One region of the Mycobacterium paraseoulense genome, then DNA from elsewhere that is predicted to be linked to it. Evidence: predicted binding sites of a transcription regulator. Region 1 holds the regulator's gene; the other holds the start of a gene.
What was found. Region 1 encodes LexA, which represses DNA repair genes until DNA is damaged. Its sites were predicted from a motif close to CGAACANNTGTTCG; they were not measured.

Region 1 (7,861 bases):
ACCCGCCGCGCCGAGTTCTCCGATGGTCGCCCTTTGGTGCTCACCGACACCGTCGGGTTCGTCCGCCACCTGCCCACCCAGCTGGTCGAGGCGTTCCGCTCGACGCTGGAGGAGGTCGTCGACGCCGACCTGTTGCTGCACGTTGTCGACGGCTCGGACGCCAACCCGCTGGCCCAGATCAACGCGGTGCGCGAGGTGATCTCCGAGGTCATCGCCGACCATCACGGCGACCCGCCGCCCGAGCTGCTGGTGGTGAACAAGGTCGACGCCGCCAGCGGGCTGACCCTGGCCAAGCTTCGGCACGCGCTGCCCGGCGCGGTGTTCGTCTCGGCGCGGACGGGCGAGGGCATCGACGCGCTTCGGCGCCGGATGGGGGAGCTCGCCGTTCCCACCGACACGGCCGTGGACGTGGTGATTCCGTACCACCGCGGCGACCTGGTGGCGCGGCTGCACGCCGACGGGCGCGTGCAGCAGCAGGAGCACCACCCCGACGGCACCCGGATCAAGGCCCGGGTCCCGGTGGCGCTGGCCGGGCGCCTGCAAGAGTTCGCCGCCCGCTGATCTCCGCGGCGGCCCGACCCCGCCGTCTGCCGACCAACCGTCTGGTTGGTATATGTTGGGCGACAGAGTTCCCAGCCGCCGGAGGTCATCCACATGGGCAGTGCCGTCAAGTACCAGCGCACGCTTTTCGAGCCGGAGCACGAGCTGTTCCGCGAGTCCTATCGGGCCTTCCTCGATCGTCATGTCGCGCCCCATCACGACGAATGGGAGAAGGCGAAGATCGTCGACCGGGGCGTGTGGCTCGAAGCCGGCAAGCAGGGCTTCCTCGGCATGGCGGTGCCCGAGGAATACGGCGGCGGCGGTAACTCCGACTTCCGGTACAACACGATCATCACCGAGGAGACCACCGCCGGCCGCTACAGCGGCATCGGTTTCGGCCTGCACAACGACATCGTGGCGCCGTACCTGCTGGCCCTGGCTACCGAGGAGCAGAAGCAGCGCTGGCTGCCGAAGTTCTGCACCGGCGAGCTCATCACCGCGATCGCGATGACCGAACCCGGAACCGGCAGCGACTTGCAGGGCATCAAGACCCGCGCGGTCAAGCAGGGTGACCACTACGTGCTCAACGGCGCAAAGACGTTCATCACCAACGGAATCAACTCCGACTTGGTGATCGTGGTCGCGCAGACCGATCCCGACAAAGGGGCGCAGGGCTTTTCGTTGCTCGTGGTCGAACGCGGCATGGAGGGCTTCGAACGCGGCCGCCACTTGGACAAGATCGGGCTGGACGCACAGGACACCGCCGAATTGTCGTTCACCGATGTCAAGGTGCCCGCCGAAAACCTGCTGGGGCAGGAGGGCTTGGGGTTCATCTACCTGATGCAGAACCTTCCGCAGGAACGCATCTCGATCGCCATCATGGCGGCCGCGGCGATGGAGCAGGTGCTCGAGCAGACGCTGCAATACACCAAGGAGCGCAAGGCATTTAACAAGCCGATCGGCAGCTTCCAGAACAGCCGTTTCGTGCTTGCCGAGCTGGCGACCGAAGCCACCGTGGTGCGCATGATGGTCGACGAGTTCATCCGGCTGCACCTGGACAAGAAGCTGACCGCCGAGCAAGCGGCGATGGCCAAGTGGTACTCCACCGAAAAGCAGGTACACCTGATCGACCGGTGCCTACAACTGCACGGCGGTTACGGCTACATGCGCGAATACCCCGTCGCCCGTGCCTATCTGGACGCGCGGGTGCAGACCATCTACGGCGGTACGACCGAGATCATGAAAGAGATCATCGGCCGCAGCCTGGGGGTCTAGCCCAAACACCGTTGGTCGACAACGCGATCGGCCGGCCAATTCGCACGGTTACGGCAAACCCGATCGGTGCCCGCCACGCGGCCGGTTTTCTCGGGTAGATCGTGAAAGAGTTAATGGCCTCACGTACCGTCGGGACATGTGTTTCGGGTACGTCGCCCGGGTAATGGCCGACTGCCGAGCCGAAAAGCATGACGCCGCCGGGTACCTGGTGAAGTTCGGCACCGCCTGCGGGCGCCCGGTCGTCACGCAGGACGGCGGCCGTTGCTTATTGCACACGCGGTTGTCGGCTGCGGGTTTCGACACGATTATCCGAACATCGCGCGAGCGACGGTGCGGTTGGCCGCGATTTGAGCGTGGCTCGGCATCATTTCGACATCGGCGTGGTATCCGTTTTTGTAATATTCGTGATCTGACTTCGCATTTTTCGTTGGCGGGAGCAAAGTTATGCGAGCCCGGCAAAAATGCGGTTCGGAACGGGGTTGTTTCCCCGCGGTGGTACCGCGGCTCGCTCGCCGGCTGTGCAGGCGCGGGCGTAGCCGCTGATAGGGGAATAGCCGTCGGCTGGGAGGCTTGGTGAACGGGCAGAGAGGTCACATGCGCAGGCTGGTCGGGAGCGCGCTGGTCAGCTTGACCGCCGCGGCAATTGCCGCCGCCGCCTTGCTGGCGCCCCCCGCAGCGGCGTCCCCCATCGGCGACGCCGAGGCGGCCATGATGGCGGCGTGGGAGAAGGCCGGCGGTGACGGTTCGCCTCTGGGCGCCCGCAAGGGCGATGTGTACCCGGCCGGCGACGGTTTCGCGCTCGACTTCGACGGCGGCAAGATGTTCTTCACCCCGGCGACCGGCGCCAAATTCGTCTACGGGCCCATCCTGGACAAATACGAGATGCTGGGCGGCCCCGCCGGCAGCGATCTGGGTTTCCCGGCCATCAACGAAGTGCCCGGCCTGGCCGGACCCGACAGCCGGGTGGCCACCTTCTCGGCGAGCGACAAGCCGGTGATCTTCTGGACGCCCGACCACGGGGCGTTCGTCGTGCGCGGCGCGATCAACGCCGCGTGGGACAAGCTCGGCAGTTCGGGCGGCGTGCTCGGGGTCCCGGTCGGCGACGAAACCTACAACGGCGAGGTGTCCGCCCAGAAGTTCAGCGGCGGCCAGGTCTCGTGGAACAGGCAGACGAAGCAGTTCACCACCGAGCCCCCGGCTTTGGCCGACCAGCTGAAGGGCCTGCAGGTGGCGATCGACCCCACCGCGGCCATCAACATGGCATGGCGTGCCGCCGGCGGCCCCAATGGGCCGTTGGGGGTCAAGAAGGGCGCGCAGTATCCGATCGGCGGCGACGGGATCGCCCAGGACTTCGCTAACGGAAAGGTGTACTTCAGCCCGGCCACCGGCGCGAACGCCGTCGAAAGCAACATCCTGGCCAAGTACGAGTCGCTGGGCGGACCCGCCGGCAGCGACCTGGGATTCCCCACCGCCACCGAGTCCGACGGCGGCATCCCGTCCAGCCGCGTCGTCACCTTCTCCGGTGCTGACAAGCCGGTGATCTTCTGGACTTCGGAGCACGGCGCGTTCGTGGTGCGCGGGGCCATGAAGGCGGCGTGGGACAAGCTCCGCGGGCCGGCCGGCAAGCTGGGCGCTCCCGTCGCTGACCAGGCCCTCGACGGCGACGTCGTCTCCCAGCAGTTCGCCGGCGGCAAGATCTCCTGGAACCGGGCGAAGAACACGTTCAGCACGGAACCGGCCAACCTCGCGCCGTTGCTGTCCGGCCTGCAGGTGTCGGGCCAGAACCAGCCGAGTAATTCGGCGATGCCGGCCCATCCCAAGAAGTTCACGTGGCAGTCGTGGTGGTTGCTGGCCGTCATTCCGGTGGTCGTGCTGATCGTATTGGCGGGGCTGCTGGCCTTCGGGTGGCGTCGGCGTCGTGCCGCGCAGGAGGATGCCGACTACGAGCCGCACCCCGACTTCGCCGGCGGGTACGACGCCGTGGGCGACCAGCATTGGGGGCACGAGGACGTCACCACCGAACAGTTCGGCCACCAGGTGGGGGCCCCCGAAGCCGAGGCCGCCGGGCGGGTCAGCTGGCGGCGCGGCGGCGCGGACGAGGGTCCATTCGCGGGCGAGCAGGAGGACCCCGACGCGGTGGACACCGACTCCTTCTCCGTCGTCTCGCCTGCGGCCCTGTCGGAGGCCGGCTACCCCGAAATAGAGGCCGAATACGCCGGATCCGAATACGGCGAGTCCGAGTACGGCGAGTCCGACTACGCCGATGCGAATTACGCCGACGCCGAGTACGCCGGCGATGAGCACGAGCCCGCCGACCACGCCGACGACCACGCCGACGACGAGTATCTGGAGGCCGAGTACCGGGATGTCGCCGTGCCGCACGCGCCTGCGGACGCCGGATTCGACGGCGGTGCAGCCGAGGCCGCCGCGCCCGAGGCGGAGTATCCGGACATCGCGGTGGCGCACGTGCCCGCGGACGTCGCCGAGGTCGAGGCCGAGGCCGAGGCCGCCGCCACGGATGCGGAAGCGCCCGCGCCGGCGGTCACCCCATCCGAGCAGCGCGGGGGGCGGCACGCGGCCGCGGACGACGAAGACAGCGGCGCGGGGGCCGGGCCGGCCGGGCGCCCGACCATCCACCTACCGCTCGACGATCCCTACCAGGCGCCCGACGGATACCCGATCAAGGCGAGCGCCCGCTTCGGGCTGTACTACACGCCGGGCAGCGAGCTCTACCACGACACGCTCGCCGAAATCTGGCTGTCCAGTGAGGAAGTGGCCCAGGCCAACGGCTTCGTCAAGGCGGACTGAGCCGGGCGGGGTCGCGCCACGGGGCTAGACCTTGCGGATCACCGTGACGACCTTGCCGAGCACGGTCGCGTCATTGCCGGGAATCGGATCGAACGCGGGGTTGTGCGGCATCAGCCACACCTGACCGCCCGCCCGCTTGAACGTCTTGACGGTGGCTTCCCCGTCGATCATGGCCGCGACGATGTCGCCGTTGTCGGCGACGTTCTGCTGTCGCACCACCACCCAGTCGCCGTCGCAGATCGCCGCCTCGATCATCGAGTCGCCGACGACCTTGAGCAGGAACAGCGTGCCCTCGCCGACCAGCTCGCGCGGCAGCGGGAAGACGTCCTCGACGGCTTCCTCGGCGAGGATGGGCCCACCGGCCGCGATGCGCCCCAGGACCGGGACGAAGGTCGGCTCCGGCAGGGCGTCCGACCCGGCGACGTCGGTGGCCGGCGCCGCCACGTCGTCATCGGCGCCGCGGACGTCCACCGCCCGGGGGCGGTTCGCGTCGCGACGCAGGTATCCCTTGCGTTCCAGGGTGCGCAGTTGATGAGCCACCGACGATGTCGACGTCAGGCCGACGGCGTCGCCGATCTCCCGGATGCTCGGCGGGTAGCCGCGGTTCGTGACCGACGCGCGGATGACGTTCAAGATGGTGCGCTGCCGTTCGGTCAGTGATGAATCGACGGCGTGCAGTCGACCGCCCGCGCCGGCCGATGAGGTGTCGTTGCTGTCGCTCATGGCACTGAATGTAGCCCCACCGCGCCCAAGAATCAAACATGTGTTCGACTGGCGTGTCGCCGTGGCGGACGGGCACAAAATCGCCATCGACATCGTTAATCACAAAGGTGTAACTCTTCGGCGGATCGGGTATTTCAGCCGCATGTCAGCTCTGGGGACCACGGACTTGTCGGTGGCGTGGTCTAGCGTTCGACTCGTGCGACACGCTTCGCTCACATGTTCGGATTTCGAACACACGAGCGATACAGTCGAACAGCTGAGCGAATCTAGTTGACCGGAGGAACGCAGATGACAACCATCCACACGCTGGCGCCGCGTACCAGCAGCCCCCGGCGTCCGGTCAACGGACCGGTGGAGGGCCTCGGCTACGGCCGGGACGCGCTGGCCCGTTCGCGCCGCCCCGTCCCGTCGCGACCGGCGGGCGCGCCCATGCGCTACCGCGGCACGGGCGTCGCGATGTCCGCCGCGCCGCACCGCAAGCGTCCCGTCACGGTGGCCACCACCGTCTGGCTGGCGCTGGCCGCCGGTGCGATCACTCTGTGGCTGGGCCTCGTAGGGAATGTCGGTCAGGTGCTCAACGGCGCCTCCGGGAGTTCGGGAGCGCACGTGCCCGACCGGCTGGCCGTCGTGCGCGTCGAGGCGGGGGAGTCGCTGCAGGACGTCGCGCACCGGGTGGCGCCCGACGCGCCGGCCCGCCAGGTGGCCGACCGCATCCGCGAGCTCAACGACATGAACTCGCCGAGTGTGGTGGCCGGTCAGACCCTGATCGCCCCGGTCGGCTGAGGACCGCCGTGCCGGGACCGCTTATCGGCCGCGTATGCGCGTGCGGGTAAGCGCACGGGTACGCTCGAAGTGCTGCGGTACCTGGTAGTCGGCACGGCGAAGGAGCGGTCATGCATTGCCCGTTCTGCCGTCATCCCGATTCCCGGGTGATCGACTCGAGGGAAACCGATGAGGGGCAGGCCATCCGGCGCCGCCGATCGTGCCCCGAGTGCGGACGGCGTTTCACCACCGTGGAGACCGCGGTGCTGGCCGTGGTCAAACGCAGCGGAGTCACCGAGCCCTTCAGCAGGGAGAAGGTCATCAGCGGTGTCCGCCGGGCCTGCCAGGGCCGGCAGGTGGACGACGACGCGCTGAACCTGCTCGCCCAACAGGTCGAGGACGCCGTGCGCGCCGCGGGGTCCCCGGAGGTCGCGAGCCACGAGGTCGGGCTGGCCATCCTCGGTCCGCTGCGCGACCTCGACGAGGTGGCCTACCTGCGGTTCGCTTCGGTGTATCGCTCGTTTGAGTCCGCGGACGATTTCGAGCGCGAGATTCAGGCGCTGCGCGAACACCGCCAGGTCACCACCCCGAGCTGACGACCCGGCCCACGCCGTCCGGGCCTAGGCTCGTTTTCATGCCTATCGACTTGCATCCCGACCTCGCGGCCCTGGCACCACTCCTCGGGACCTGGGCCGGCCGGGGGTCGGGCGAGTACCCGACAATCCAGCCCTTCGACTACCTGGAGGAAGTGGTCTTCTCCCACGTCGGCAAGCCGTTTCTGGCGTACGCGCAAAAGACCAGGGCGCCGGCCGACGGCAAGCCGTTGCACGCAGAGACCGGATACCTGCGCGCGCCGCAGCCCGGTCACGTCGAACTGGTCCTGGCCCATCCGAGCGGCATCACCGAGATCGAGGTGGGTACGTACTCGGTCACCGGTGCCCTGGTCGAAATCGAGCTCTCCACAACCGATGTCGGACTGACCCCGACCGCCAAAGAGGTGACCGCGCTGGGCCGTTCGTTCCGCATCGACGGCGACGAGCTCTCGTATTCGGTGCGGATGGGTGCGGTCGGGCAGCCGTTGCAGCACCACCTCGCCGCGGTCCTGCACCGGCAGGGCTGAGCCCTCCCGGGTCGGCCGGCCCGGGGTCAGTTCAGATGCCGCACACCGTCATTGACGACGCGTCCCGCCACCCCCACCCAGCCCTCGGCGTTCCACGTGGTTTCGATGATCGATCCCTTGCCCTGGGTGACGTGGAGGTCGCGGCTGAGGTAGTCGGTGATGCGCATCGCGGCCGAGCCGGTCGCCTCGTCTTCCCGCACTCCGAGATTCGCGGCGAACATGCGGGCGCGCAGCGATCCGGTGGCCTGGTCGGTCCAGGCCCACAGGTAGTGCGCCGTGTCGTCGGGAAAGTCTCCCGGGTCGGCGGCGAGAAGCTCGTCGGCCGAACCGAATTCGTGGAGGCCGACCTCGGGCGCCCACTCCGAGCGGGCGCTGATTCCGGTGCGCTCGGCGGCGTAGCTCACCTGCACAAGCCCCGCCGACACCTGCAGCGTGTTGATCGGCGTCCCGTGCTCCCGCAGCCACCACGCCGCACCGACGGTCGGGTGTCCGGCGAACGCGATCTGGATCAGCGGGGTGTAGATGCTGGCGTGTGCCGTGGTTGACCCGGCGGCGGGAACGTCGACGAAAACCGTTTCGCTGTATCCCAATTGAGTGGCCAGCCGTTGCCGGTCGGCCGGTCCCACCTGGCGG
Region 2 (7,861 bases), 5.9 Mb from region 1:
GACGGCGAGGTACATGGTTGTCTCCTTTGCGGTTTCTATCGGCTAGACGTCACTTGGTTCCGCCGGGGCCACCCGGGGTGCCTCCGGCGCCGCCCGAGGGGGAGCCGGGGGTGAAGCCGGGCCCGAGGAATATGAAGGCGCCGTGGCTGTACCCGGCGTTCAGGCCTTCCAGGCGGATGCTGCACGGGCGATTGCCGTCGGGGCCGACGATCACGATGTTGTTGCTGTAGCGCAGGTACTCGTTGTCGCCGTTGGCGGCGCGGGCCTGGGGGGCCTGGTACTCGGCGAGCGTGTCGGCCACGTCGTCGGGTGGGCCGCTGCATTCGTAGCGTGTGCCGTTCGCGTCGTGGGAGTACGCGTGATAGTGGCCGGCGATGTAGGAGCCGATGTTCTTCTGCAGCAGGATGATTCCGGGAACGAGGCAGGCGACGGCGGCCACGGCCAGCGCGCCGGCGATCACGAACAGGCGGTTGCGGCTCACGGCTGCCACCGGCTCGCCGTGTGGACCACCGTGCCGCCGTTGCCCGCCGGGTACAGGTGCCAGGTCTGCCAGCGCCAGCCGGTGCCGTCGGGTTCGGCGGCCAACGCGGTCAGCGCGGCGTCGTCACCGGGGAAAGAGCCGCCGAGCCAACCCTTTTCCCGCGCGCACCGGCCTCGAAGGTCACGCGCGACGCGCCGGAAGGTCGCCTCGTCGTACCGATCGACGCGGGATTCCAGCGAGTAGCCGGGCGCGGTCGTGCGCTCCGGCAGGTCGACGCCGTGGCCGCGTGCCGTGCACGAGACCTCCTCGGAGAACCGGCCCGCGGCGTGTTCGACCGTCACGACGTGCGACGCGCCGAGGACCCCGAGCAACAGCGCGCCGCCGGCGGGGTGCGTCAGCGCGGATGTTGCCAGCGGCGGCGGTGCGGGCACGTTGAGCGCGAGTCCAAGGTTTTGCCCGGAGACGTCCGAGGGCGCTACGGCGAGCTGATGAAGCGGCACCGACGCGCTCCTAGGAGGACGACGAGGGCGGGGGTGCCGGATACACGGTCAGTTCGCCGGCCAGCACGGGCTTGCCGGTCGAAACCTCCCACGGCATGCCCGGCGCCCAGCGCTCGAACGAGAGCAGCGCCGACTCGTCGGCGTTGGCGCAGTCGACGAACTCCATCTCGCCGCCCGCCGGCAGGCCCGTGGTGCCCTCGGTGGTGAACGAGGCGCGACCGCGTTCGGACTCGTGGAACGTCACCCCGTCGACGACGTAGGAGTCACCCGGCTGCAGCCCAACGTCCTTGCGGCTGACCCACATCGCCAGCTCGAGGCGCCCGTCGTCCTCCTCGACACTGAACCAGATCGGCTGGTCGCCGCCCTCGAGCAGGTGCTCCCACCACACGAACGGGCCCTCGCGGTACGTCACCGATCCGCGGACCACGTAGTCGACGCCGCCGTAGCTGACGATGGCGCCGGGCCCGAGCTGGCGGGGGCCGAACTCCGGCATCGCGTTGAACGAAAGGGGGTCCTGGCGCCCGCGCGGCGGGCCCGGCTGCTTGGGGCGCCGCAAAGCGATGACGAGGACGACGATGGACGCGATGAACAGCACGATCGCGATAACGACCAGCAGTGATCCCACGCGAACCCTTCCGTTGCCACCTTGCTCGAGCGAACGTCGGCTAAAGCTAACAGCTTTTCGGTGGATTCGGCGCTGTAACGTCCCTACACGAATTGGGCGGCGGCGCCGCGTGTCCTCCGCGGAGCCGTCGGTCGCGACCGCTAGGGTATCGAACAGCTGTTCTACAGGTGGGAGCGGGCAATGCGGGTGATGGGCGTCGACCCCGGGCTGACCCGATGCGGATTATCGGTCGTGGAAAGCGGGCGCGGGCGCAACGTGGTCGCGCTGGACGTCGACGTGGTGCGGACCCCGTCGGATGCACCGCTGGCCAGGAGGTTGCTGGCCATCAGCGACGCCGTCGAGCATTGGCTGGCCACCCATCAACCGGACGTCGTGGCGATCGAGCGGGTGTTCTCCCAGCTGAACGTGTCGACGGTGATGGGCACCGCACAGGCCGGCGGGGTGGTCGCGCTGGCAGCGGCCAAACGCGGCATCGATGTGCACTTCCACACGCCCAGCGAGGTCAAGGCCGCCGTCACCGGCAACGGCGCCGCGGACAAAGCTCAGGTTACCGCGATGGTCACGAAAATCCTTGCGCTGCAAGCCAAGCCGACGCCGGCCGACGCCGCCGACGCGCTGGCCCTGGCGATCTGTCATTGCTGGAGGGCGCCGATGATGGCCCGGATGGCGGCGGCCGAGGCGCTGGCGGCGCGGCAACGTCAGGCGTATCTGGCCAAGCTGAAGGCCGCTCGGTGATCGCCTCGGTGCGCGGCGAGGTGCTCGAGGTGGCGCTCGATCACGCGGTGATCGAGGCGGCCGGCGTCGGCTACCGGGTGAACGCGACACCGTCGACGCTGGCGACGCTGCGCACGGGGACCGAGGCCCGGCTGATCACCGCGATGGTGGTCCGCGAGGACTCGATGACGCTCTACGGGTTCCCCGACTCCGACAGCCGCGACCTGTTCCTGACGCTGCTGACGGTGTCGGGCGTCGGGCCGCGCCTGGCGATGGCGACGCTGGCCGTGCACGACGCCGCGGCGCTGCGGCAGGTGCTGCACGACGGCGATGTCACCGCGCTGACCCGGGTGCCCGGCATCGGCAAGCGCGGCGCCGAACGGATGGTGCTCGAGCTGCGCGACAAGGTCGGTGCCGGCGCGGCGGGCGCACCGGGCGGCGCGTCGGCGGTGAACGGGCATGCCGTGCGGGGGCCGGTGGTGGAGGCCCTGGTGGGCCTGGGCTTCGCGGTCAAGCAGGCCGAAGAGGCGACCGACAAGGTGCTGGCCGCCGAGCCGGACGCGACGACGTCGGGTGCCCTGCGCGCGGCCCTGTCGACGCTGGGTAAGTCCCGATGACCCGCGCCGGCGACGACGACTTCGCCGACCGCGAGCTGTCCCCTGCCCTGGCCGTCGGGGAGGGCGACATCGACGTCAGCCTGCGGCCGCGCTCGCTGGGGGAATTCATCGGCCAGCCGCGGGTGCGCGAACAGCTCCAGCTGGTGATCGAGGGGGCCAAGAACCGCGGCGGCACACCGGATCACATCCTGCTCTCGGGTCCGCCCGGGCTGGGCAAGACGTCGCTGGCCATGATCATCGCCGCCGAGCTCGGGTCGTCGTTGCGGGTCACGTCCGGTCCGGCCCTGGAACGCGCCGGTGACCTGGCCGCCATGCTGTCCAACCTGGTCGAGCACGACGTGCTGTTCATCGACGAGATTCACCGCATCGCCCGGCCCGCGGAGGAGATGCTCTACCTGGCCATGGAGGACTTCCGGGTCGACGTGGTGGTCGGCAAGGGTCCCGGCGCGACGTCGATACCGCTGGAGGTGGCGCCCTTCACCCTGGTCGGCGCCACCACGCGGTCCGGCGCGCTGACTGGCCCGCTGCGCGACCGGTTCGGCTTCACCGCGCACATGGACTTCTACGAGCCCGCCGAGTTGGAGCTGGTGCTCGCCCGCTCCGCCGGCATTCTTGGCATCGAGCTGGGCGCGGAGGCGGCCGAAGAGATCGCCCGGCGCTCGCGCGGCACGCCGCGAATCGCCAACCGGCTGCTGCGCCGGGTCCGCGACTTCGCCGAGGTCCGCGCCGACGGGGTGATCACCCGCGACGTGGCCAAGTCGGCGCTGGCGGTCTACGACGTCGACGAACTCGGTCTGGACCGGCTGGACCGGGCGGTGTTGTCGGCGCTGACCCGCAGCTTCGGCGGCGGGCCGGTCGGGGTTTCGACGCTGGCCGTGGCCGTCGGCGAGGAGGCCGCCACCGTCGAGGAGGTGTGCGAGCCGTTCCTGGTCCGCGCCGGGATGGTCGCCCGGACGCCGCGCGGCCGGGTGGCCACCGCACAGGCGTGGACGCACTTGGGCATGAGCCCCCCGGCCGGGTTCACGGGGCTGGGGCAGGTCGGCCTGTTCGACTAGCCTCAGCGGGTCGCGACCATTATCAACGACCATTATCAAATCGTGACCTGCCGGGTGAGCAATCGCCCGAAGGGGCGTTCGCCCCGACTCCGGCCCGCTCAAGAAGCCGCCACCAGGGATAACACCTCGCGGACCACGCCAGTCGTGCCGCAGTCCGGGTCGCACAGCAAACACCTAGGTGGTCAGCGGTCGGTTATGCGTGGGCCCCGCCGGGTAACCAGGGTCACAGCAGCAATATCCGTTGAAGGAGATTCTCATGAGGACCACGCGCCACGACTACGAACGCCCCCGCGCGCTGTACATGCCACGTTCCCGCGGCGCGCTGACGGGGCTACTTCTGATCCTTCTGGGGGCCTGGGGCGCATTGGTGCCGTTCTTCGGGGCCAACATCGACTGGGCCTACACGGCCGATCCGGCGTGGACGTGGACCGCGGCCAAGGGTTGGCTCGAGGTGCTCCCCGGCGCCGCTGCCGCGGCGGCCGGCCTGCTGGTGCTTCTCTCCGGCAACCGCGCCAACGCGGTGCTCGGTGGCTGGCTGGCGGTCGTTGCCGGCGCCTGGTTCGTCGTCGGCCGCGCCTTCGCGCCGACACTGGGCATCGGCGACGTCGGCCAACCGATGGCCGCGACGGACCTCAAACGCACCCTGCTCGAGGTCACCTACTTCACCGGGCTGGGCGCGTTGATCGTGTTCCTGGGCGGGGCCGCGGTGGGGCGCCTGGCGGTTCGGCACGCGCGAGACGTAATGAGGGAACCGGCGGTGGCGGCCGACGCCGTGCCGGCGGGTGAACCCGCCGTGTACGACGAGACGCGCGGCGTGACCGCGGCACGCACGGACCGGGCGGAAGCCGAGCCCCGCGGGCGCGGCTTGTTCGGCCGGCGCGCCGGCGGCGGCCTGTTCCACCGGCACCACCACGCCGGCGTGTAGTTACCCAGTCACGCGGGAGGTGCCGGCAGCCAAGGCTGCCGGCACCTTTTCGCGTTTAGGACGGTCGGAGCACCGCAGGTCGGTAAAGTCCACCGGCACACCGAGACACGCGGATGCCTACGTCGCGCTGCAGGCCTCGACGACCGAGGAGGAGCGATGCTCACAGCCGGGCTGATATTCGCCGCATTGGCGGCGTTACTGCATGTGTACATCTTCGTGATGGAATCGTTGACCTGGACCTCGCCGCGCACCCGGGCCACTTTCGGCACCACGGCGGAGGAGGCCGAGACCACCAAGCTGCTGGCGTTCAACCAAGGCTTCTACAACCTGTTCCTGGCGGTGGTCAGCGGCGTGGGAATCGTTACGATTGCCTTGCGGCACAACGCCGTTGGTGCGGCGCTGATCCTGGCCGGCGTCGGGTCCATGGCCGCGGCCGCACTGGTGCTGCTGTTGTCGGCGCCGGCGAAGGCGCGGGCCGCCGTGACGCAGGGCGCCTTTCCGGTCATTGCGATCGTGCTGCTGCTCCTCGGGCTTCAGTAGTAACACCGGCCTCACCAGCCCCAATGGCCACGGCCGGGGGTGGCTTTCGACCGCCGGATGGGTTACGAGTGGAAACCGCCGGGTACCCATGGCGGGCCGGAAACAGGCCCGGTATTTAACGAGGGGATGTCATGAAATACGCAGAAGACGGCCAACCCCGCGGGCTGAGCATGCCGCGTTCGCGCGGCGCGGTCAGCGGATTGCTCCTGGTCATTCTGGGGGCGTGGGGGGCGTTAATACCGTTTGTCGGACCGCGCTTCAATTTCGCCTACACACCTGACCGGGAGTGGGCGTGGAGTTCGGCTCGAGGGTGGCTCGAGGTTCTGCCGGGGGCCGCGACCGTGTTGGGCGGTCTCTTGTTGATCGTCGCCGGAAACCGCGTGGCGGCGATGCTGGGCGGCTGGCTGGCCGTCCTGGCCGGCGCCTGGTTCGTCGTCGGAGGTCAATTCGCGCCGCTGCTGGGCATCGGCTCCGCCGGTGACCCCGTCGCCGCCACCGAGCGCAAGCGTGCGGTGCTCGAGGTCACCTATTTCTCCGGGCTGGGTGCGCTGATCATCTTCGTGGGCGGTGTGGTGCTGGCGCGCACCGCCGTGCGCCTGGCGCGTGACGTGCAACCCGTGGCGCCGGCGGCAGCCTCGGCGGCGCCGGGCGTGGAACCGTACCGGGAGTCGGTGTACGAGCCGGCCGAGGTGTCCTCGGGCGCGCTGACCAAGCCGCGTACGGCCGCCGACCCGGAGCCCAAGCGGGGATGGCGTCGCCAGCGCCCCGCGTCGGGTGCCAACGCCGCGTACCTGCGGTGGCCGCACCCCCAGCAGTAACGCGCTCTGACGCAACAGCAATCGCCCAGTCCCTCGCGGGGACTGGGCGATTGCCGTCTGGCGCTTACAGCAGTCCGAGCAGCTGCAGGTCGGTGATGTACTTCACGATGATCGGCGCCGAGACATGCGGAATGTCTTTGTCCGGGCCGATCTTCGCGTCCTGCACGGCGGCGCGGAAGCGGTCGGTCGGTGCCATCGACCCGTTGATCGGCTTCTCCGGCTCCTGGTAGTTGTGCAGCAGCGGCAGCAGCGAGTACTGGCGTTGCCGCTCGGGCAGGGTCCGCATCGCCTGTTCGAACCGCCGCAGCCATTCGCCGTAGTCGGCGACGCGCTGGATCCCGTAGCCCTCGTCGACCAGCCAGTCGACGTATTCGTCGAGACCGATGCCGTCGTCGTACGGATTCATCACGTGGTACGTCTGGAAGCCATCCCCGCTGGAGGCGTTGTCGAGCACCTGCGTGCCCAGCGTGGAGATCGCCGCGGCGACGAACTCGACCGGCAGCCCGTCGTAGTGCGCACGCTGGCGGTTGCCCTCGGCGTCCAGCTCGTAGAACGAACCGGGAGCGACACCGGTGGCGACCAGGCTCAGCATCAGCCGGGTGAACATGTCCGGCAGGTTGAGCTGACCCGCATAGCTGGTGTCGGCCAAAATCATGTCGCAGCGGAACACCGCGGCCGGCAGGCCGCAGAGGTCGTGCGCCTCGCGGAGCAGCACCTCGCCGGCCCACTTGCTGTTGCCGTAGCCGTTCGCGTAGCTGTCGTTGACCGCCCGCGTCGCGCTGATCTGCCGGATGTCGGCGTCCTCGACGAACTCGCCCGGCTTGATCTGGTCACCGACGCCGATCGTCGACACGTAGGCATACGGCTTCAGCCTGGTGGTCAGCGCGATCCGGATCAGTTCGGCGGTACCCAGCGCGTTGGGGCCGAACAGCTCGCTGTACGGCAGCACGTGGTTGACCAGGGCGGCCGGGTCGACGATCAGGTCGACCGTGTCGGCCAGCCGCTGCCAGGTCTGCGGGTCCAGGCCGAGGTTGGCCTCGCCCTTGTCGCCGGCGATGACCTCGAGGTGGTCGGCGGCCAGTTCCCGGTAGTGCGCCACCAGCTTCGGGTCGCCTTGCGGAGAGCCGACGCCGAAGGTCTTGTCCAGCCGGGCCCGCGCCTCGTCGTCGGACTTGGCCCGCACCAGGGCGATGACCTTGCCGTCCACCATGTCCATGCGCTCGAGCCATTCCAGCGCCAGGTAGCGGCCCAGGAAGCCGGTCGCGCCGGTCAGCAGCACCGTCCGGACCTCGGTAGTGGGCCGCGGCAGGCTGGGTGCGGCGGCCAGCGTCTCGGCTTCGAGGAACTTGTCCAGGGTGAGGTCGGCAGCGCGCACCGTGGTGGCATCACGACCGTGCACCCCGCCATGAACGAAGGCGAACGTCGGCCGCTTGGTGCCCTGGCGCTCGCCCTCGATGTAATTGGCGATGGCCTGCAGGTCGCTGGCCGGGCTGACGATCACGCCCACCGGGACGTCGATGTCGAAGATCTCGCGCAGCAGGTTGCCGAACGTCAACGCCGACAACGAGTCTCCGCCGAGATCGGTG

Region 2: the regulator LexA is predicted to act here: its motif matches at 1,756-1,769, upstream of ruvC (crossover junction endodeoxyribonuclease RuvC).

Annotation. Positions count from the first base shown of each region.
Region 1 covers NZ_AP022619.1:5,981,851-5,989,711, forward strand. Annotated here, with positions in the region: gene hflX (GTPase HflX) at 1-561, shown strand, start outside; gene G6N51_RS28160 (acyl-CoA dehydrogenase family protein) at 655-1,815, shown strand; gene G6N51_RS28165 (LGFP repeat-containing protein) at 2,389-4,623, shown strand; gene lexA (transcriptional repressor LexA) at 4,648-5,346, opposite strand; gene G6N51_RS28175 (LysM peptidoglycan-binding domain-containing protein) at 5,635-6,129, shown strand; gene nrdR (transcriptional regulator NrdR) at 6,240-6,704, shown strand; gene G6N51_RS28185 (peroxynitrite isomerase) at 6,743-7,228, shown strand; gene G6N51_RS28190 (PhzF family phenazine biosynthesis protein) at 7,255-7,861, opposite strand, start outside.
Region 2 covers NZ_AP022619.1:70,450-78,310, forward strand. Annotated here, with positions in the region: gene G6N51_RS00385 (DUF350 domain-containing protein) at 1-15, opposite strand, end outside; gene G6N51_RS00390 (DUF4247 domain-containing protein) at 50-481, opposite strand; gene G6N51_RS00395 (DUF2617 family protein) at 478-981, opposite strand; gene G6N51_RS00400 (DUF4178 domain-containing protein) at 992-1,606, opposite strand; gene ruvC (crossover junction endodeoxyribonuclease RuvC) at 1,787-2,341, shown strand; gene ruvA (Holliday junction branch migration protein RuvA) at 2,338-2,937, shown strand; gene ruvB (Holliday junction branch migration DNA helicase RuvB) at 2,934-3,992, shown strand; gene G6N51_RS00420 (hypothetical protein) at 4,249-4,917, shown strand; gene G6N51_RS00425 (DUF1304 domain-containing protein) at 5,074-5,457, shown strand; gene G6N51_RS00430 (hypothetical protein) at 5,589-6,275, shown strand; gene car (carboxylic acid reductase) at 6,340-7,861, opposite strand, start outside.